3 linked regions of the Chitinophaga varians genome follow. The protein of the gene in region 1 interacts with the protein of each later gene in a pairwise test. Links are inferred from orthologs where the notes say so. Each region holds a gene or a part of one and is shown in the gene's direction. Other genes may lie near its edges. The genes, in order: HGH92_RS28800, ung and HGH92_RS32585.

What was found.
Region 2: the proteins of HGH92_RS28800 (region 1) and ung interact in binary tests that used the Escherichia coli proteins (3 or more experiments, as listed by UniProt). The link is inferred for Chitinophaga varians from one-to-one orthologs.
Region 3: the proteins of HGH92_RS28800 (region 1) and HGH92_RS32585 interact in binary tests that used the Escherichia coli proteins (3 or more experiments, as listed by UniProt). The link is inferred for Chitinophaga varians from one-to-one orthologs.

What each region holds. Positions count from the first base shown.
Region 1 is NZ_JABAIA010000003.1:1,507,525-1,513,470, forward strand. The notes cover bases 1,234-4,206. They hold HGH92_RS28800 (nucleoside-diphosphate kinase), read left to right. Parts: upstream 1,234-2,498; coding sequence 2,499-2,915; downstream 2,916-4,206. Other genes in these bases: HGH92_RS28790 (FKBP-type peptidyl-prolyl cis-trans isomerase), read right to left, coding at 1,234-1,288; HGH92_RS28795 (DHH family phosphoesterase), read right to left, coding at 1,330-2,334; HGH92_RS28805 (pyruvate carboxylase), read right to left, coding at 3,220-4,206. In the rest of the region: HGH92_RS28785 (thiol-disulfide oxidoreductase DCC family protein), read left to right, coding at 1-296; more of HGH92_RS28790, read right to left, coding at 401-1,233; more of HGH92_RS28805, read right to left, coding at 4,207-5,946. UniProt on the Escherichia coli protein: Major role in the synthesis of nucleoside triphosphates other than ATP. The ATP gamma phosphate is transferred to the NDP beta phosphate via a ping-pong mechanism, using a phosphorylated active-site intermediate.
Region 2 is NZ_JABAIA010000002.1:1,494,088-1,499,987, reverse strand. What follows is about bases 1,175-4,101. They hold ung (uracil-DNA glycosylase), read left to right. Parts: upstream 1,175-2,265; coding sequence 2,266-2,937; downstream 2,938-4,101. Other genes in these bases: HGH92_RS20685 (RagB/SusD family nutrient uptake outer membrane protein), read right to left, coding at 3,798-4,101; HGH92_RS20690 (lysophospholipid acyltransferase family protein), read left to right, coding at 2,980-3,726; HGH92_RS20705 (AAA family ATPase), read right to left, coding at 1,175-1,810. Outside these bases: HGH92_RS20715 (DinB family protein), read left to right, coding at 1-31; HGH92_RS20710 (DUF4276 family protein), read right to left, coding at 60-722; more of HGH92_RS20705, read right to left, coding at 719-1,174; more of HGH92_RS20685, read right to left, coding at 4,102-5,381; HGH92_RS20680 (TonB-dependent receptor), read right to left, coding at 5,392-5,900. UniProt on the Escherichia coli protein: Excises uracil residues from the DNA which can arise as a result of misincorporation of dUMP residues by DNA polymerase or due to deamination of cytosine.
Region 3 is NZ_JABAIA010000004.1:779,513-785,347, forward strand. What follows is about bases 2,068-4,929. They hold HGH92_RS32585 (5-formyltetrahydrofolate cyclo-ligase), read left to right. Parts: upstream 2,068-3,138; coding sequence 3,139-3,720; downstream 3,721-4,929. Other genes in these bases: HGH92_RS32575 (pyridoxal-phosphate dependent enzyme), read right to left, coding at 2,068-2,195; bioD (dethiobiotin synthase), read left to right, coding at 2,501-3,142; lpxK (tetraacyldisaccharide 4'-kinase), read left to right, coding at 3,723-4,802; rnr (ribonuclease R), read left to right, coding at 4,817-4,929. Also shown: HGH92_RS32570 (helical backbone metal receptor), read right to left, coding at 46-831; more of HGH92_RS32575, read right to left, coding at 837-2,067; more of rnr, read left to right, coding at 4,930-5,835. UniProt on the Escherichia coli protein: Involved in the removal of 5-formyltetrahydrofolate.

The sequences.
Region 1 (5,946 bases):
AGTCTGATGCAGCGGCCACGCTGGCAGCCACCCATCAAATAGACATCTCCCAAATGGCGTCTTTTATACTGGTACAAAACGGTAAGGCTTATACGAAAAGTACGGCCGCCCTTCGGGTAGCCAGGCAACTGCCCTTTCCGTGGAAGTTGTTATATGCCGGAATAATCTTTCCCCGCTTTATAAGGGATGGCGTGTATAATATAATTGCGCGTAACCGTTACCGTTGGTTTGGCAGGAAAGACAGCTGCATGGTCCCCACTCCTGAAATTAAGGAGCGGTTCCTGGATAAAATATAAAGATACCTGAAACAGAATATGCCCCGGGGCTTCAGCCCTGGGAACGCTACATAAAAAAAGCCTCCCGAACGGGAGGCTTTTTTTATTCACTGCCGGAGCAGGATTTATTTTTTACCAGGAACCGGAGCTGCTGCAGCAGGAGCGGCAGGCGCAGGGGTACCAGGTTTAATGTCTACCAGTTGTACATCAAATACCAGGATAGAGTTGGCAGGAATTGCCGGAGGGCTGCCCTGTAAACCGTAAGCCATTGTAGAAGGGATCAGCAGGGTAGCTTTAGTACCTTTTTTCAGGCCTTTCAGACCGGAGTCCCATCCTTTGATGACGAAGCCCTGGCCGATCGGGAATTTGATAGGCTCTAAAGGCATGCCCGGGCGCAGGGTAGAATCCTGGCTGGAGTCAAATACTTTACCGGAAGTCAGTTTACCAGTGTAGTGTACTACAACGGTATCGCCAACATTAGGAGTTCCACCGGTACCTTCCTGTTGAATAGCGATGTATACGCCGTCAGGATTTTTGGTAGCGTTGATTTTGTTTTTCTCCATGTATTCCTTGATAGCTTTCTCATCTTTTTCTTTCTGGGTAGAAGCAGAGAATTTGTTTTCTACCGCGAAAGTGATTTTCAGCTTATCACCTTTTTTACCGAAGGGAGGACGTTCGTTAACTGGCAATGAATCCCAGGGAATAACGAAGGTGGCACTGTCACCTTCATGCAGGAGCGCCAGTCCTTCCATCAGGTCGAACTTGTTCTGTGGTTTGGAAATCAGAACAGGGATTGCAGCACCAACGATTTTGCGGGACTCACCCAGAATGGAGTCGTTGATACGCTGCGTCACATTCATAAGGGCAGTATCTCCCAGCTTCAGTTGTGCTCCGCTGCCGGATTTGTGAACGATATATTCAATACCGCCTGGTGTCTTTTTAACGCCACCCGTTCCGCAGCTGGCTATCAGTAAGCCGAACGCTGCAACTAATAACTGATTGTTTCTTTTCATTTGATTGTATTAGTAGTTGATATACTTGTAACAGTTGTGCCTTATTGTAAAAGCGTTTCGTTTTCTTCCACTGCCTTGATGAACCGGTTGACTGTTTTTTCCAGGGAATCGGTGCTTCTTCCTCCGGAGGCGTTGAAATGTCCTCCTCCTTCAAAATACCTGCGGGCGAAGGTATTCACGTCAAAATTACCTTTGGAACGGAATGACAGCTTCACTTCTGAATTACGGTCGATGATCAATGCGGCCATCTTAATGCCCTGGATAGACAGCAGGAAGTTGACCAGCCCTTCTGTATCGCCGGTCTGGAGGTCGAAACGCTTCAGGTCGGAATAGGGAATGGCCAGCATAGCCGTATTATACTCATAGAACACCTCCATGCGGTTCAACAGGCTGTGCCCGAGGAAGCGGAGACGGTTCTCCAGGAAATTGTCATAGATCTCCTGGTGGATGATCTCGTGACGTAGTCCTCTGTCCATCAGGTCTGCCACCATCCGGTGAACCCGGGCGGTAGTGGACGCAAAACGGAACGAACCGGTATCTGTGACCGTACCGGCATATATGCATTGGGCAATGTCCAGGTTAATGAGCTTTTCATCGCCCAGCTTATAGATCGTTTCGTACACCAGTTGCGCCGTAGAGCTGGCCGAAGTGTCGCTTACCCCATACTCAAAGTCCGGCTGCGGTTCCAGGTGGTGATCGATCAGTATTTTGGTGCATTTAACGGCTTCCAGATGCGGCGCCATGTTCTTGGTACGGTACAAAGCGTTGAAATCGAGGCAGAAAAGCAGTTGTATATCTTTCAGTGCCTCCATCGCCTTGTCTGTAGAAGATTCAAAATCAATCACACCCTCCGCTCCTGGCATCCATTTTAAGAAGTCCGGGAAATTAGTTGGAGAAATGACCGTTACCTGGTGGCCTTTCTGAATCAGATAATGGTATAGTGCCAGTGAAGACCCCATGGCATCTGCATCCGGTTTCTGATGCATTGTGATCACCACTTTCTTCGGCGCTTCCAGTAAAGGTTTAATTTCCTCGATCGGCTTCATTAAAAAACTGTAATGTTAAGACTAATTTCTTGTCACAACCAATAATTTGTGACAGAAAATGAAGTGCGAAGATCTTTATTTGAGCCAGAATTTCAAAATTTTTTACCACTAAAGAAAATGTAATTACTTTTGCGGCCTAATCTGTAATTCGGAATAAAACAAATATGAGCAACAGAACATTTACAATGATTAAGCCTGATGCGGTAGCAAACGGGCATATTGGTGGCATCCTGAACATGATCAATGCCGCAGGTTTCCGCATCGTAGCCATGAAAATGACACAGCTGTCTGCAGCCAAAGCGGGTGAATTTTATGCAGTGCATAAAGAAAGACCTTTCTACGGCGAACTGGTAGAATTCATGAGCAGCGGCCACATTGTAGCAGCTATCCTGGAAAAAGACAATGCAGTAGAAGATTTCCGTAAACTGATCGGCGCTACCAACCCTGCCAACGCAGAAGAAGGTACCATCCGTAAAAAATACGCTGAGTCTATCGGCCGTAACGCTGTTCACGGTTCTGACTCTGATGAGAATGCTGCCATCGAAGGAGATTTCTTCTTCAGCGGCCTTGAAAAATTCTAATCTCCGTCCAACGGAAAAGCAAAAAAATAACCTGGCCAGGGGCCAGGTTATTTTTTTGTTCTTAGGCTAGAATTTTTTAAATATAAATTATTGGTTTTTAAATAATTAACCAGTATTTATTAAAGTACTAGTTTTAATAAGACGACATTTGACCAATTTCACCCGACAAAAGAGTAAAATCACTTGATTTTCAACCCTCAAATTTATACATTTCGTTCGCAAAAAGCGGTTTTTGATACCAAAAATCAATTGTTTTAATTAACTGATTTACAATAATTTAATTTCATATACTTAAACCTATCTCTTAAACAGAAGCCTGTTTTTCCATTTCCACTACCAAATCATCCTGCTGCACCATACTTCCCTCCCCTAACAGCACAGCCTTGACGCTCCCGTTTCGGGTAGCCGTTACCGTTGTTTCCATCTTCATTGCCTCGATGATAAATAACGGCATATTGGGTGTCACCACAGCTCCGGCTTCTACCAGCACCCGGGACAACCTGCCCGGCAACGGCGCCCCGATTTCCACTACGGCGTCCACCACCTTCCGGTTCTCCACTGCCACGCTCTTCACCGCATGGTCCCTCACCTGGACACGACGGGCATAACCGTTCAGCTCAAACACCACCGTCCGCATCCCGTGCTCATCGGCCGGCAACACATACAGCAGCTTCACAATGATTGTCTTGCCCTTGCTCAGCGTGATCAGTATCTCTTCCCCCTGCTTCAGCCCATAAAAAAACGCCGGCGTGGGAATAGCCTCCACGTTACCAAAGATCATCGCATGCTGATAGTACTCATCGAACACCTTCGGGAACATCTGGTAACTGAGATAGTCCAGGAACTCAGCATGCGGGTACTTCGTTTGAAAGGCTGCAAAGTCGGCCTCAAAATCCACGGGCGGTAACTGCGCATTGGGATTACCGGCTATCGGCTTTTCTCCTTTCAGCACAATCCGTTGCAGCTCAGCAGGGAAACCACCAAAAGGCACGCCCAGTTCCCCCCTGAAAAAACCTTTCACGGAAGCAGGGAAAGCCAGGTTACGCGAACCATCCAGCACATCAGCGGCTGTTAACTGATTGCTGGTCATGAACAAAGCCATATCACCCACTACCTTGGAACTGGGCGTGACTTTCACAATATCGCCAAAGAGCTGGTTCACCACGGCATAGTTCCGCTTGATCTGTTCCAGTTTATCTCCCAGCCCCAGTGACTCCGCCTGTTGCCGCAGGTTGGAATACTGTCCGCCGGGGATCTCATTTTCATATATCTGCGCTGTGCCGGCCTTCATGTCCGACTCAAACGGATAATAGAACTCCCTTACATCTTCCCAATAGTTGCTATGCTCGTTCAGCGAAGCGAGGTTCATCTTCCGCCCGCGCGGATGCCCGTCCATAATAGCCACCAACGAGTTAAGGTTGGGCTGTGACGTAAGCCCGCTGAGCGAGGCTATCGCCGTGTCCACCACATTCACCCCAGCTTCAATAGCTTTAAGGTAGGTGGCCGCCTGTATCCCGGCAGTATCGTGCGTATGCAGCACAATAGGCAGTTTCACGGCGTCACGAAGCGCGCCGATCAGGACTGACGCCGCTTCCGGCTTCAGCAGCCCGGCCATGTCCTTCACCGCCAGCATATGCGCGCCGGCGTCTTCCAGGCGGCGCGCCAGGTCTGTATAATACTGAAGGGTATATTTATTGTTATCTGCCCGCAGCACATCACCGGTATAGCTGATGGCCGCCTGCGCAATAGCGTTGGTGCGTTCCCGTACAAACCGGATACTCGGCGCCATGGCCTCTACCCAGTTGAGCGAGTCGAAAATGCGGAACACGTCGATCCCGTTCTCTGCCGCCTTTTCTATAAATGTAGCGATGAGATTTTCGGGATATGCCGAGTAGCCGACAGCGTTAGCTCCACGGAACAGCATCTGTAGCAGCATGTTGGGCATGGCTTTACGCAACAGTTGCAGCCGCCGCCACGGGCACTCATGCAGAAAACGCATGGCCACATCAAAGGTGGCCCCTCCCCATACTTCCATGGAGAATATCTCCGGATTGTTTTTGGCGTACCCTTCGGCCACGGCAAGCATGTCTTTGGTACGCACACGGGTGGCCAGCAAACTCTGGTGCGCGTCCCGGAAAGTGGTGTCTGTATAATAGACCGGCTTCTCTTCCCTCAGCCAGTGTGTAAACCCTTCCCTTCCCATTTGCTCCAGCCGGTCCTTCATGCCGGCCGGGTACGGCTGCAACGATGCATACGCCGGGATCTCAGGCGTACGGAACGTCTTGTTCTCCGCTTTGCCTTTTACGTCCGGGTGCCCGTTCACCGTCACATCAGCCAGGTACATCAGGGTTTTCGTGCCCCGGTCCCGTATCTGTGACAACTTAAACAATTCAGGGTGCTGGTCAATGAAAGCAACGGTACAGTTGCCTTTCCTGAAGACGTCATTGGTGATCACATTTTCAAGGAAACGGATATTGGTTTTCACCCCTCTGATGCGGAATTCCCGCAGCGTGCGGTGCAGGCGGCTGGAAGCGCCAGACAGCGTGCGGCCCCAGGCCGTCACCTTTACCAGCATGGAATCGAAGAAGGGCGAAATCTTTACGCCTGAGTAAGTGCTGCCTTCATCCAGCCGTATCCCAAAACCACCGGCATTGCGGTAAGCGATCACGGTGCCGTAGTCAGGCTTAAAATTGTTTTCCGGGTCTTCTGTGGTGATACGGCACTGGATGGCAAAACCGTTGAGCCGCACGTCTTCCTGGCCTTTCAGGAATATCTCGGGGTCGGACAGCCGGTGCCCCTGCGCTATCAGTATCTGCGAGCGGACGATATCGATGCCGGTCACCTCTTCGGTAACGGTATGCTCTACCTGGATACGGGGATTGACTTCTATAAAATAGATATGGTGGGACCTGTCTACCAGGAATTCCACTGTGCCTACATTGTCGAACCCTACTTTATGTGCGAGGCGCAGGGCGTACTCATATAATTTATCGCGGGTATGTTGGGGCAGATTGGGCGACGGGGCAATCTC
Region 2 (5,900 bases), on another replicon or contig:
TGCGCCGCGGTGGGTAAGGGCGGCGAGGTGATTGGCAATAAAAAAAAACTACAGGCTGCCTACCTCAGTTGCTCCAATCGTGTCAACCATTTATTAAAATGCAAACATTCTTTTCTTAAATTATTCAATCCAATTTCTTTCAATATCAGTATACCATCATCTATTTTATCATAAGTATCACAAAAGCTCAGAATTCTCTTGGAAGGAGCAGTATTGGGCCCCTCATTAATGAGTTCCGGATTATTATCAGGAACAGAGGACCTAATCTCCTCAAAACAGTTATCTGGCAAGCGATTATAAAGACCCAGCCAATTTTGCATAACTGATGTATCGGCAAACATTAAAGCCTCATATTCATGCAATTGAATATATGGTATAAATGTATAATGATTGATATCTGCTTCCAGAAGCCGCTCCATTTCTTCTATTCTGTGATAAGCCGGGAGATTTTTTGTTGAGGTGTAACCAGGGAAGTCAGTAGAAAGCCCATATAAATCTATCAACGTGGTGTGGTAGACAGCAGGACTTTCTTTGATCCATTGGGTCACATCGTTTCTAAATTTGTGATACCCAACGATACCTCCTCGTTTTCTAAGTTTTCTGTTCGTAAGAACTTTTCTGACATCGGTATATATGTCAAAGTTCAATAAGTGTGGGCGTAACATATCGGACACGAAACGTTCCTCAGAAAATCCTTCCGCTGTAATATTTAACCTTATCATGGATTCCCTCCTATCACGTTTTTATCCCACAAATCCCCTAAAGAATATTGATCTAGCCAAGACTCTAGTTTCTCTGGGTCTAACCTATGAAAGACTGTTGCACCTTTATTTCGATCAACTACCAAAATATTTTCCGCATCAAATTCATTGACTAAACTTACTGATTGAGTTGATACAATTACCTGGGTTCTCTTTGATGCCTTTTTTAACAAGCCGGCGAGGATTGTAATCGCTGTAGGGTGCAAACCCAATTCCGGCTCATCTAGAAGAATTAATTTTGGGAGTTTCTTTTGTAACAGCAAAGTAGCCATACAAATAAACCTTAAAGAGCCATCAGATAGTTCATTGGCAGTAAATATTTTGTCTGAATATAGATCCTGCCATTCCAATCTAATGTTTTCATTATTTAATGGATTAGGTTCTAAAACGAAGTCTTTAAAGAATGGAATTACCAGTTGAATGGTTTTTACAATGCGCTCATAGTATGGCTCCTGTGAGTGCTTTAAAATATAAAGATATGCTGCGAGATTAGATGCATCCTCAAGCAGAAACTTACTGTTTGCAATTGCACCATATTTTTTCATTCCGGCTGTTTCACTGGTGTCATGAAAATGGTAAACACGCCAATCCTGCAAAACATTATATACGTATTCTGCAACTCTACTGTTTCTTGCAGCTTTTGACAAGGAGCTTTCTTCTTCCGACCGTGTAATTAATTCCCAATATGGTTCCCCATGGAAATCGTTCCCTCTGAAACCACAATATTCATTTAAGACTAATAGGCTATCTCCCCTCGTAGGTTGCAGTGAAATTTCGTAGTAATTAGGGTCGAAATCCAATGTAATTTTGATTTCTTCGGTTGTCTTACTACCATAAAACAACAAACTTTCAGCACCATTGGTAAGCGAGGTATTTTTGAGTCTTTCCTGAATTATATTCCTTAAAAAACGAAACAAAGAAATAAAGTTTGTCTTGCCTGCTCCATTCTGTCCTATTAATACATTTATATCCAGAAGACCAACGTTTTGATCTTCTATGGATTTATATCCCTTGATGTGAATATTATTTAGCTTGTGGTAATCTGCCATTTTTTCAATAAATCTTTATAACAATACACCAATTGAGATACCTTACTTATGTAAGATAATATCTTTTATGCATTGTTGAGCGGACTTGATATTTGTGGCATGGTACCATTATTGCTAACGCTCTGCTTGTAAGGGTATAATCATAGTTGAGTATAACAGATAGGGAATTTCCCGAGCTCATCGCATTTTGCGCAATACCACAAATCAAAAGAGGAAAATCACTTTCGTAATTTCCCTCTTCGTTTTGTATCCCGGATTGGATTCGAACCAATGACCTACTGCTTAGAAGGCAGTTGCTCTATCCAGCTGAGCTACCGAGACTTATATTTTGTTTTTCCTCTTAATGTGAAATAAATTCCTATATTTATCTCTCATTTTGGGAGTGCAAATTTATGGAAATATTTTCCAATAAATCAAATTTAATTTAATTTTTCTAAAATATTGATTTAAAAACTATGGACGTACAGATCGAAGACAGCTGGAAAGAAGTACTCAAAGATGAGTTCAACAAAACCTATTTCGCGGAGATTGTCATGCACCTGAAACATGAGAAAGCCCTCGGAAAAACCATCTACCCGGCAGGTAACAACATCTTCAACGCCTTCCAGCAAACGCCTTTCGACAAGGTAAAAGTAGTCATTTTAGGGCAAGATCCCTATCATGGCGCCGGACAAGCCCATGGCCTCAGTTTCTCCGTACCGGACGGCATCAAACCACCGCCATCCCTCGGTAACATATACAAGGAAATGCAAACCGATCTCGGCCTCGAAATACCTACCAGCGGCAACCTGACCAAATGGGCAGAACATGGCGTGCTCCTGCTCAACGCCTTCCTGACGGTAAGAGCCAGCGAACCCGCGTCCCATAGTAAAATAGGCTGGGAAAACTTTACCGACGCAGTAATCCGCAAAATATCCGACATGAAAAACAATGTGGTATTTCTGCTGTGGGGCCGCTTCGCACAGGACAAACAAATCCTCATCGACGCTACCCGCCATCATATCCTGAAAGCGGCGCATCCCTCCCCTTTCAGCGCGAACAACGGTTTCTTCGGTTGCAAACACTTTTCCAAAACAAATGAACTTTTACTCAAAGCAGGCATTGAACCGGTGGACTGGCGCCTTTAATCATTTACATACTATCAGTACCTTTACCATAAGCTGTCAGTTATGTTAAAAAATATACTGGGAAGAATCTACGCACTGTACGCATTGTTGTTGTTCGCAACTACCATGCTGATAGTCTTTATTCCCATCTGGATCGCCTCCTTCTGGCCCGAGCCTACCCCTTCCGCCTTTTTTGTGGCCCTCGGCCGCCGGTGGATGAACATCTACCTGCCGCTGATCGGTTGCCCGGCCAGACTGAAAGGACAGGAACATTTCGCCCCCGGCCAAACCTATGTAATAGTATGCAACCACAATGCATTGATGGACATCCCTGTTACCACCGGTTATGTGCCCGGCGCCAACAAAACACTGGCAAAGGCCTCCATGGCTAAAATACCGCTGTTCAGCGTGCTGTACAAAATCGGCAGCATCCTGGTAGACCGCAGCAGTGAGGCCAGCCGCAAACAAAGCGTCGTGGACATGAAACATGCGCTCAGCCTGGGCATCCACATGCTACTGTACCCGGAAGGCACCCGCAACCGTACGCCCGAACCGCTGAAAGCATTCTATGACGGCGCTTTCGCCCTCGCCATAGATACTCAGACACCGCTGATGCCATCCCTGCTGTTTAACACCAGGAAAATACAACCGCCCGGTAAAACATTCTTTGCCTGGCCACATCCTATCCATTATCACATACTTCCTCCCATCCCTACCACCGGCATGACACGCGATGACCTGCCGGCACTGAAAGAGAAAGTATTTAAGATCATGTGGGACTATTATACCACTAACCAGGATAAACTGTAAGCAGAAAAGATAAAAACAAAGAACCCGTTTGATGATTCAAACGGGTTCTTTCATATTGGTATAGGACAATATCAATAAAGCGGGTTCTGTGTCATCTTCGGGTTCGCTAACAATTCATTCAACGGAATAGGATAACGGAAATCACGCTGCACATTACAGGAACGTGTTTCCACCAGCACCGGCTGACCGGTGGCCGGGTCCACAGCGCCATACACCTGCCCGTTCATCACGTCTCCGAGCATGTCCCAGCGCCGGATATCATAAAAGCGGGCGCCTTCGAACGCCAGCTCGGCAGTACGCTCCCTGCGTATCAGCTGACGCAGCTTTTCCTGCGTATTGTATTTGGTAACATCTACTACGGGCATGCCTGCACGTGTACGGATATCATTCAGATGTTTGATGACATCAGCATTCTGCCAGTCACCCAGCTCCACCAGCGCTTCTACATAATTCAGCAGTACCTCTGCGTAACGGATGATCATATAATCCAGCGAAGGACTGGCACCATTACGGTCTTTGGGATCAAGGTATTTTTTTACCCAGAAACCGGTGGCCGTACTGTTGAGGATACCGATACGGTCACTGCCCTCGCTGGAAAACGGCCGGAGCGTGTCTTTCTCATATATCTGTCCCGGTACCAGCACAGACGCCACCAAACGCGGGTCGCGGTTGTTTTTATAGAAGGGGTCTTTCTGATAGATCGCCAGCGAATCCGGCCCCAGCTCCTGCAATGTTTTACCCTGCAGCGTTTCAAAACTGTTGACAACTTTCATCGTGGGGGATACTACTGTCTGCCCGCCTACGCCGTACGGCGCAAAAGTTTTCCATGCATTGGAACAACCATTATCACGGAAAAATACCCGCTCTTTGTTCAACTCACCAGCGTAGGTAAACAACTCCGCAAAACTGTTGACTTTTGTATTGGTACTGCGGTACAACGCATACACATTCTGATCTATTACCTTTTTGGCAGCCATCTTGGCGGTCTCATATTCCTTGTAAAACATAGCCAGCTTGGCAATCAGCGCCCAGCATACACCGGAAGAAATACGCCACGCTTCGTTGTTGTTGTACACATCCGGCAAATGAGGCGCACATTCCGTCAGTTCATTCACTACAAAATCATACACCTCTTTTTCGGAATTACGGGTGGTGTTGCTGTTGGCAGGCTCCAGTGATTTAGTAACGATCGGGATACCACCAAAAAACAACATCATCTCCATATGATAGTATGCGCGCATCGCGCGTGCTTCATACTTGTAACGGTCTTTCAGCGAAGAGTCCATGTAACAACGGTCCACATTTTCCAGGAAGCGGCAGGCACGACGTACGTCCTTGTAATCATCGCGCCACAGGTTCAGCGCCACGTCCCAGTTACTGTTCTGTAACCCTTTGGCAAACGCTTCATAGGCGCCACGGGTATCCTGACGGGCCACGGCTTCATCACTCAAAGCAGAGAGGAACATCAGCTGCCGCCCGCTGGAACCGCCCGGCAGACCGGCATATACGGAGCCCAGCGCACCGGTGGCATTGGCTTCTGTCTTCCACCAGTTATCATCGGTCACACTCACGGGGTCATCATGAGTGAGGAACTTTTCGCAACTGCTGCATGTCAGCATTATGGCTGAAAAAATGACTGCATATATTCTTTTCATACGACCATTATTAAAGTTGAACATTAATACCGGCAATAAATGCCTTCATGATACCATAGGTCCACTGATCACCCTGGCTTTCGGGATCGGTAAGTTTCAGTTTACTGAAGGTGAGCGGGTTCTGCGCATTCATATACACCCGCAAACCACGGATGCCAACACGTTTCAGCCAGTCGGCCTGTGTATTGTATCCCAGCTGGATATACTTCACTCGCAGGTAAGCGCCATTCTGGAACCAGAAATCAGAGGATAATTTATTATTGGTGGGCAACGTGTTCAACCGCGGGAACATCGCGTTGGTACGTTGAGGTGTCCAGTAGTTGTCTGCATAGAAACGGGTAGGCACGCCACCGTCTTTACTGTTGTCCATCGGCAATGCCAGCATGCCCGCCAGTACTACGTCTGACTTACCGGTACCCTGCAACAGAAATTCGAGGTCGAAGTTTTTATACGCTACCCGGAAATTAGCGAAGTAGTTCAGCCTCGCGATAGGGTTGCCAATCAATGTCTGATCAGACC
Region 3 (5,835 bases), on another replicon or contig:
ACTAAACAGCCATGCGGCAAAAGACCCTCAGTGTGACCCAGGGCTTCAGTCCTGGGCTATTTGCTGAAACAACTCCTGAAAATACGCCGGCGCTTCCAGCAGCCGGCTGCCATACCAGGAGAACAGTTCACCGTCTACCAGCATCACCTTTGCATCCGGAAGAATGGCCTGTATTTCATGCATGTGTTTTTCTTTAAAAGGATACGGTTCGGACGATAACAGTACCAGCCTGCAACCGCTGGCTGCCAGCTGTTCTTCGTCGATGGCAGGGTAACGTGGTATGTGGGCGAATACGTTTTGCAGGCCACAGCGTTGCAGCATCTGGTGGATGAAAGTATCTCCGCCGGCGGCCATCCACGGATCGCGCCAGATAAAGTAGGCGGTGGGAACGGGGCGGGGGAGCGGTTGTAACGCCGCAAAACGTTGCCGGATGGTGTCTGCCAGCCGGGTGGCGGCATCGGCCTTCCGGGTAATGGCGCCGATGCCGGTGATCATGTCACAGGCATCTTCGAGCGACTGTATATTGCTCACCCATACGGGATAATGCTCCATCAGCGCCATCACGTCTTCGGCGGTATTTTCTTCTTTATTGGCGATGATCAGATCGGGAGACAGTTCCCTGATCACTTCCATGCGTACGTTCTTGGTGCCGCCCACGCGCGTTTTGCTGCGGAACCACGATTCAGGGTGCACGCAAAATTTGGTGATGCCCACCACTTCCTCTTCCAGTCCGAGGGTATATAAAAGTTCTGTCTGCGAAGGCACCAGCGAGATAATCCGCTTTGGCGCCTCCGGCAGATGAATGGTACGGTTCAGTTGGTCCCGGAACATAGTTGTTAACGGCCCAGGGCCTGAATGATGTCGTATTTGGTTACAATATGATGGTCGCCGCTTTCGTCTTTGGTCATAACGGCGCCGTTTTCACGATTGATGTAAACGGACAGTTTCTCTATCGGCGTGTCCGGGTTGACCATGGGGAACGGAGCGTGCATGACTTCCTGTACGGACGCATCTTTCAGGTGCGGGTTATCAATCAGCTTGTTGAACAGCCCACTTTCTGAAACAGCGCCGATGATGTCGCTGCCATTGGTGACAGGGATATGTTCGATATCGAATTTGCGCATTTTGGCAATGGCTTCGCTTACTTTCTCTTCGGCGTTGATGGTGACCAGCGGCATGTTGCGGCGGGCGCCTACAATGTCTTTTACGGTTTTTACGTCGAGGAAGCCGCGTTCCATCATCCACTGGTCGTTATATACTTTTCCTACATAACGGCTGCCATGGTCATGGAAAATCACTACCACCACATCGTCCGGCCTGAGGGTGTCTTTGAGCTGCATCAGTCCTGCTACGGCCGATCCGGCGGAGTAGCCAACGAAAATCCCTTCTTCTTTGGTGATACGGCGGGCCATTACGGCGCCGTCTTTGTCCGTCACTTTGGTGAAGGCGTCGATCACGCTCATATCGTAGTTCTGCGGCACAAAGTCTTCGCCGATGCCTTCGGTGATATAGGGATACACTTCGCCCATATCTATTTCACCGGTTTCGAAATATTTTTTGAGCAGGGAACCGTAGCTGTCGATGGCCCATACTTTGATATTCGGATTTTTTTCCTTGAGGAATTTGCCGGTGCCGGTAATGGTGCCGCCGGTGCCGGTGGCCACGATGAGGTGTGTTACCTTGCCGTCTGTCTGTTCCCATATTTCCGGGCCGGTCTGCTCGTAGTGGGCATCGCGGTTGGCGAGGTTGTCATATTGATTAACGTAAAATGAGTTAGGTATTTCGGTAGCCAGTCTTTTGGATACGGAATAGTAGGAGCGGGGATCTTCCGGTTCCACGTTGGTCGGGCATACGATCACTTCTGCGCCTACTGCTTTGAGGATGTCTACCTTTTCCTTGGACTGTTTATCGGTGGTGGTGAAGATACATTTGTAGCCTTTGATCACGGCTGCCAGGGCGAGGCCCATGCCGGTATTGCCGGAAGTGCCTTCAATGATGGTGCCGCCGGGTTTGAGCAGGCCTTTCTGTTCCGCCACTTCCACCATCTTAATGGCCATACGGTCTTTAATGGAATTGCCCGGATTAAAAAATTCTACCTTGGCGAATACGGGACAGGGGAGGGAAGCGGTTACGCGGTTCAGTTTTACCAGCGGGGTATGTCCTATCGTTTCGAGAATGTTTGCTGCGTATTTCATAAAATCAATGAGGTTGTGTACAGTTGTAAATTACGAATTAAGCCCAAACAAACAGGTCGCTGCCATTAAATTGCTGTAACCGGGCTTAACGGGCCATCGGCAGAATCCCCTGATTTCTTTTTGTTTTTCTGATAATGATTTAGGTAGATGAATTATTTTTAATAATAACTGTAATTTGATGGAAAACGTCCAAGATTTAAAAAATGTTAAAATCTGACGTTCTCTGTGGTCATTACCCTGAAAACAAGCCTTCATTCGTAATTCGTAATTCGTAAATCGTAATTCCTCTGTTATATTTGCCGTAGATGAATCGAATATTTGTAACCGGTATTGGTACCGGTGTAGGGAAAACCATCATATCCGCCTGTGTGACCACCGCCCTGGAGGCCGACTACTGGAAACCTGTACAATCAGGGTCTGAAGAAGGCACCGACACGCAGACTGTCAGGGCCCTGGTGCCGGAAGGCATCACCGTTTGCCATCCGGAAGCATATGTCTTAAAAGAGCCGGCCTCGCCGCACCTGGCCGCGCGCATGGAACAAGTCACCATCGATACCGCAGAAATTGTAAGACAGGCGGGCCTGCTGCAACCGGCCTGCCGGCCCCTCGTGATAGAAGGCGCCGGTGGGCTGCTGGTGCCGCTGACAGACGACGTGCTGACGCTGGACCTGGTCCGTGATCTCGGCGCCGGCGTTATTATCTCGGCACAGAATTATCTCGGCAGCATTAATCACAGCCTGTTGACGGCCCGGGTACTGCAACATGCAGGCGTTCCCGTTATAGGCTGGATTTTTGGCGGCGATTACCATACAAATGAAGATGATATCGTACGGCTCAGCGGATATCCCCGTATAGGGCGTATCCCGCAGGCCGCGGAAGTCAATATGGCATTTGTGCAGCAACAGGCACAACTTTTGTCAGCTCCCTTAAAGGCGTTACTGGCATGATCACCAAAAAGGATATACGAAAACACTTCCTGGAGCAGCGCCTGAACCTCCCAGACGCCACGGCGGCAGACCTGAACGAACGGCTGCTGGCCCACGCCCGCCAGCTGGATTACCAGGGAGTGCGTTATCTGCATCTTTTCCTTCCCATTTCGGAAAAAAAAGAAGTCGATACCTGGCCATTGGCCCAATGGCTGCGGCAACAGCATCCGGACATACAGCTGGTGCTTCCAAAGGCCGACATGAAAACCGGCGATATGCTGCATTATGCGTGGCATGTCAACACGGTGCTGGTGAAAAACCGTTTCGGTATCCCTGAGCCGGAAAACGGCGATCCGGTGCTGCCGGAAACCGTCGACCTGGTGATGGTGCCCCTACTGGCTTTCGATCAGCAGGGCCAGCGGGTAGGGTATGGCAAAGGTATGTACGACCGTTTCCTGAAGCAGTGCCGCCCCGATGTGCGTACAGTAGGCCTTTCGCTGTTTGGCCCTATTGAGGGCATCAGTGATGCCGACCCCTGGGACGTACCGCTGCAGACGGTGGTGACGCCCGACTTTATTTATCATTTTAAACAACCTTAGCAGTGCTGAAACTACTGAGTTACCTGAAAATACTGTTATATCCCTTCTCCCTGCTTTATGGCCTTGTGATGTGGGCCCGCAACCGCTTCTACGATAAAGGCCTGTTGACGGCCGTGGAATTCGACCTGCCGGTGATTGCCTGTGGCAACCTGTCAGTAGGTGGTACCGGCAAGACGCCGCATGTGGAATACCTGATCCGCCTGCTCAAAGACCACTTCAGAACGGCCACGCTCAGCCGCGGCTACAACCGCCGTACCAGCGGTTACCTGCTGGCCGATGAACACAGCACCGCCGCCGACATCGGTGATGAACCGATGCAGTTCCATGCTAAATACCCGGACATCAAAGTGTGCGTGGGCGAAGAAAGAATGCTGGCCATCCCACAACTGCTGGGCGACGAGCCGGACACCCAGGTAGTGCTGCTGGACGATGCTTTCCAGCACCGGTCTGTGAAACCCGGCATGAACATCATGATCACCGAATACAGCCGGCTGTTCACCCGCGACCATGTGGTGCCTTTCGGCCGTTTGCGGGAAGGAAGAAGCGGTTACCAGCGCGCTAATTGCATTATCGTTTCCAAGTGTCCGCCGGACATGAGCCTGGCGGAAAAAGCGGCGCTGGAAAAAGAAATCAATCCGTTACCCGGTCAGCGGCTGTTTTTTACTACCTTGCAGTACGGCGCATTATTTGATATGACAACCCGGCAGCCCGTGAATGTTCCTGCTTCGGCCTCGGTGTTACTCGCCTGCGGCATCGCCCGGCCGGAACCGCTCCTGGAAAAACTGCAACAACAGTATCAGAAAGTGTACCTGCTGGCGTTTCCCGATCACTATTACTATTCAGAAAAAGATATTGCAAAAATCAAAAAGGAAAGAGATGACCTGCCCGGAACACAAAAGATGGTCATCACCACAGAAAAAGACGCAGTAAGGCTGCATCTCCTGCAAAAAGAGCTGGCAGAACAAAACCTGCAAATAGCTGTTATGCCAGTGGAAATTTCGTTCCTCTTCGGAGAAGCGGAATCATTTAATAACTTTATTTTTGACTATGTGGCCCGGCAGTTGCCGGCCTTCGGTCAATAAGACTACAACCAAACATGAGTAAGAAAAAGAAAGATAAGAAACACCCCGGTCAGAAACACCCCGGTCAAAAACAGCCCGGTCAGAAAAAAACCTTCAGAGGTGTTGTGGAACTGACAAGGTCAGGAATGGCCTTCGTGATTGTACCGGGCCTCGCCAGGGACATCATGGTAAAGCAGAAAAACCTGAATACCGCCCTCGATAAAGATGAAGTCCTGGTAGACGTGATCAAACATGGCGGAGGCGATGGCCGCCAGGAAGGCGTTATAACGGACATCCTTAAACGTAACAAGACTGAATTTACCGGCACCCTGCAGGTGAGCAAAAGCTTCGGCTTCCTGATCACGGAAAAGGGCCTGTTCATGCCGGACATCTATATCCCCGCCAACTCCCTCAATAACGGGAAGTCCGGCGATAAAGCCGTGGTGAAAGTGGTGGCCTGGGGCGAGAAAACCCGCAAGCCCGTGGGCGAAGTCATCGAAATCCTCGATGCCAGCGATACCAACGACCTCGCTATGAAGGAGATCCTCATCGAAGCCGGTTTCCCGCTCAACTTCCCCACTGAAGTAATGAACGAACTGGCCGGTATCAAAGAGGAAATAACGGACACGGAAGTACGGAAACGCAAGGACTGCAGAAACATCCTCACGTTCACGATAGACCCCGTCGACGCCAAAGACTTTGATGACGCCATCTCCATCCGGCCGCTGAAAAACGGCCTGTACGAGATAGGGGTGCATATCGCCGATGTGAGCCACTACGTGGTGCCTGGCACGGAACTGGACAAGGAAGCCGACAGGCGCGCCACCTCCGTGTACCTGCCGGACCGTGTACTGCCCATGCTCCCGGAAAAAATTTCCAATGAACTGTGCTCCCTGCGCCCGCATGAAGATAAACTCACTTTCTCCGCCATCTTCCAGATGAACGAAAAAGGAGAGGTGAAACATTACTGGATAGGACGGACACTGATCCATTCTGACCACCGCTTCACCTATGAAGAAGCACAGGAAGTGATCGAGACCAAAGAAGGACCTTA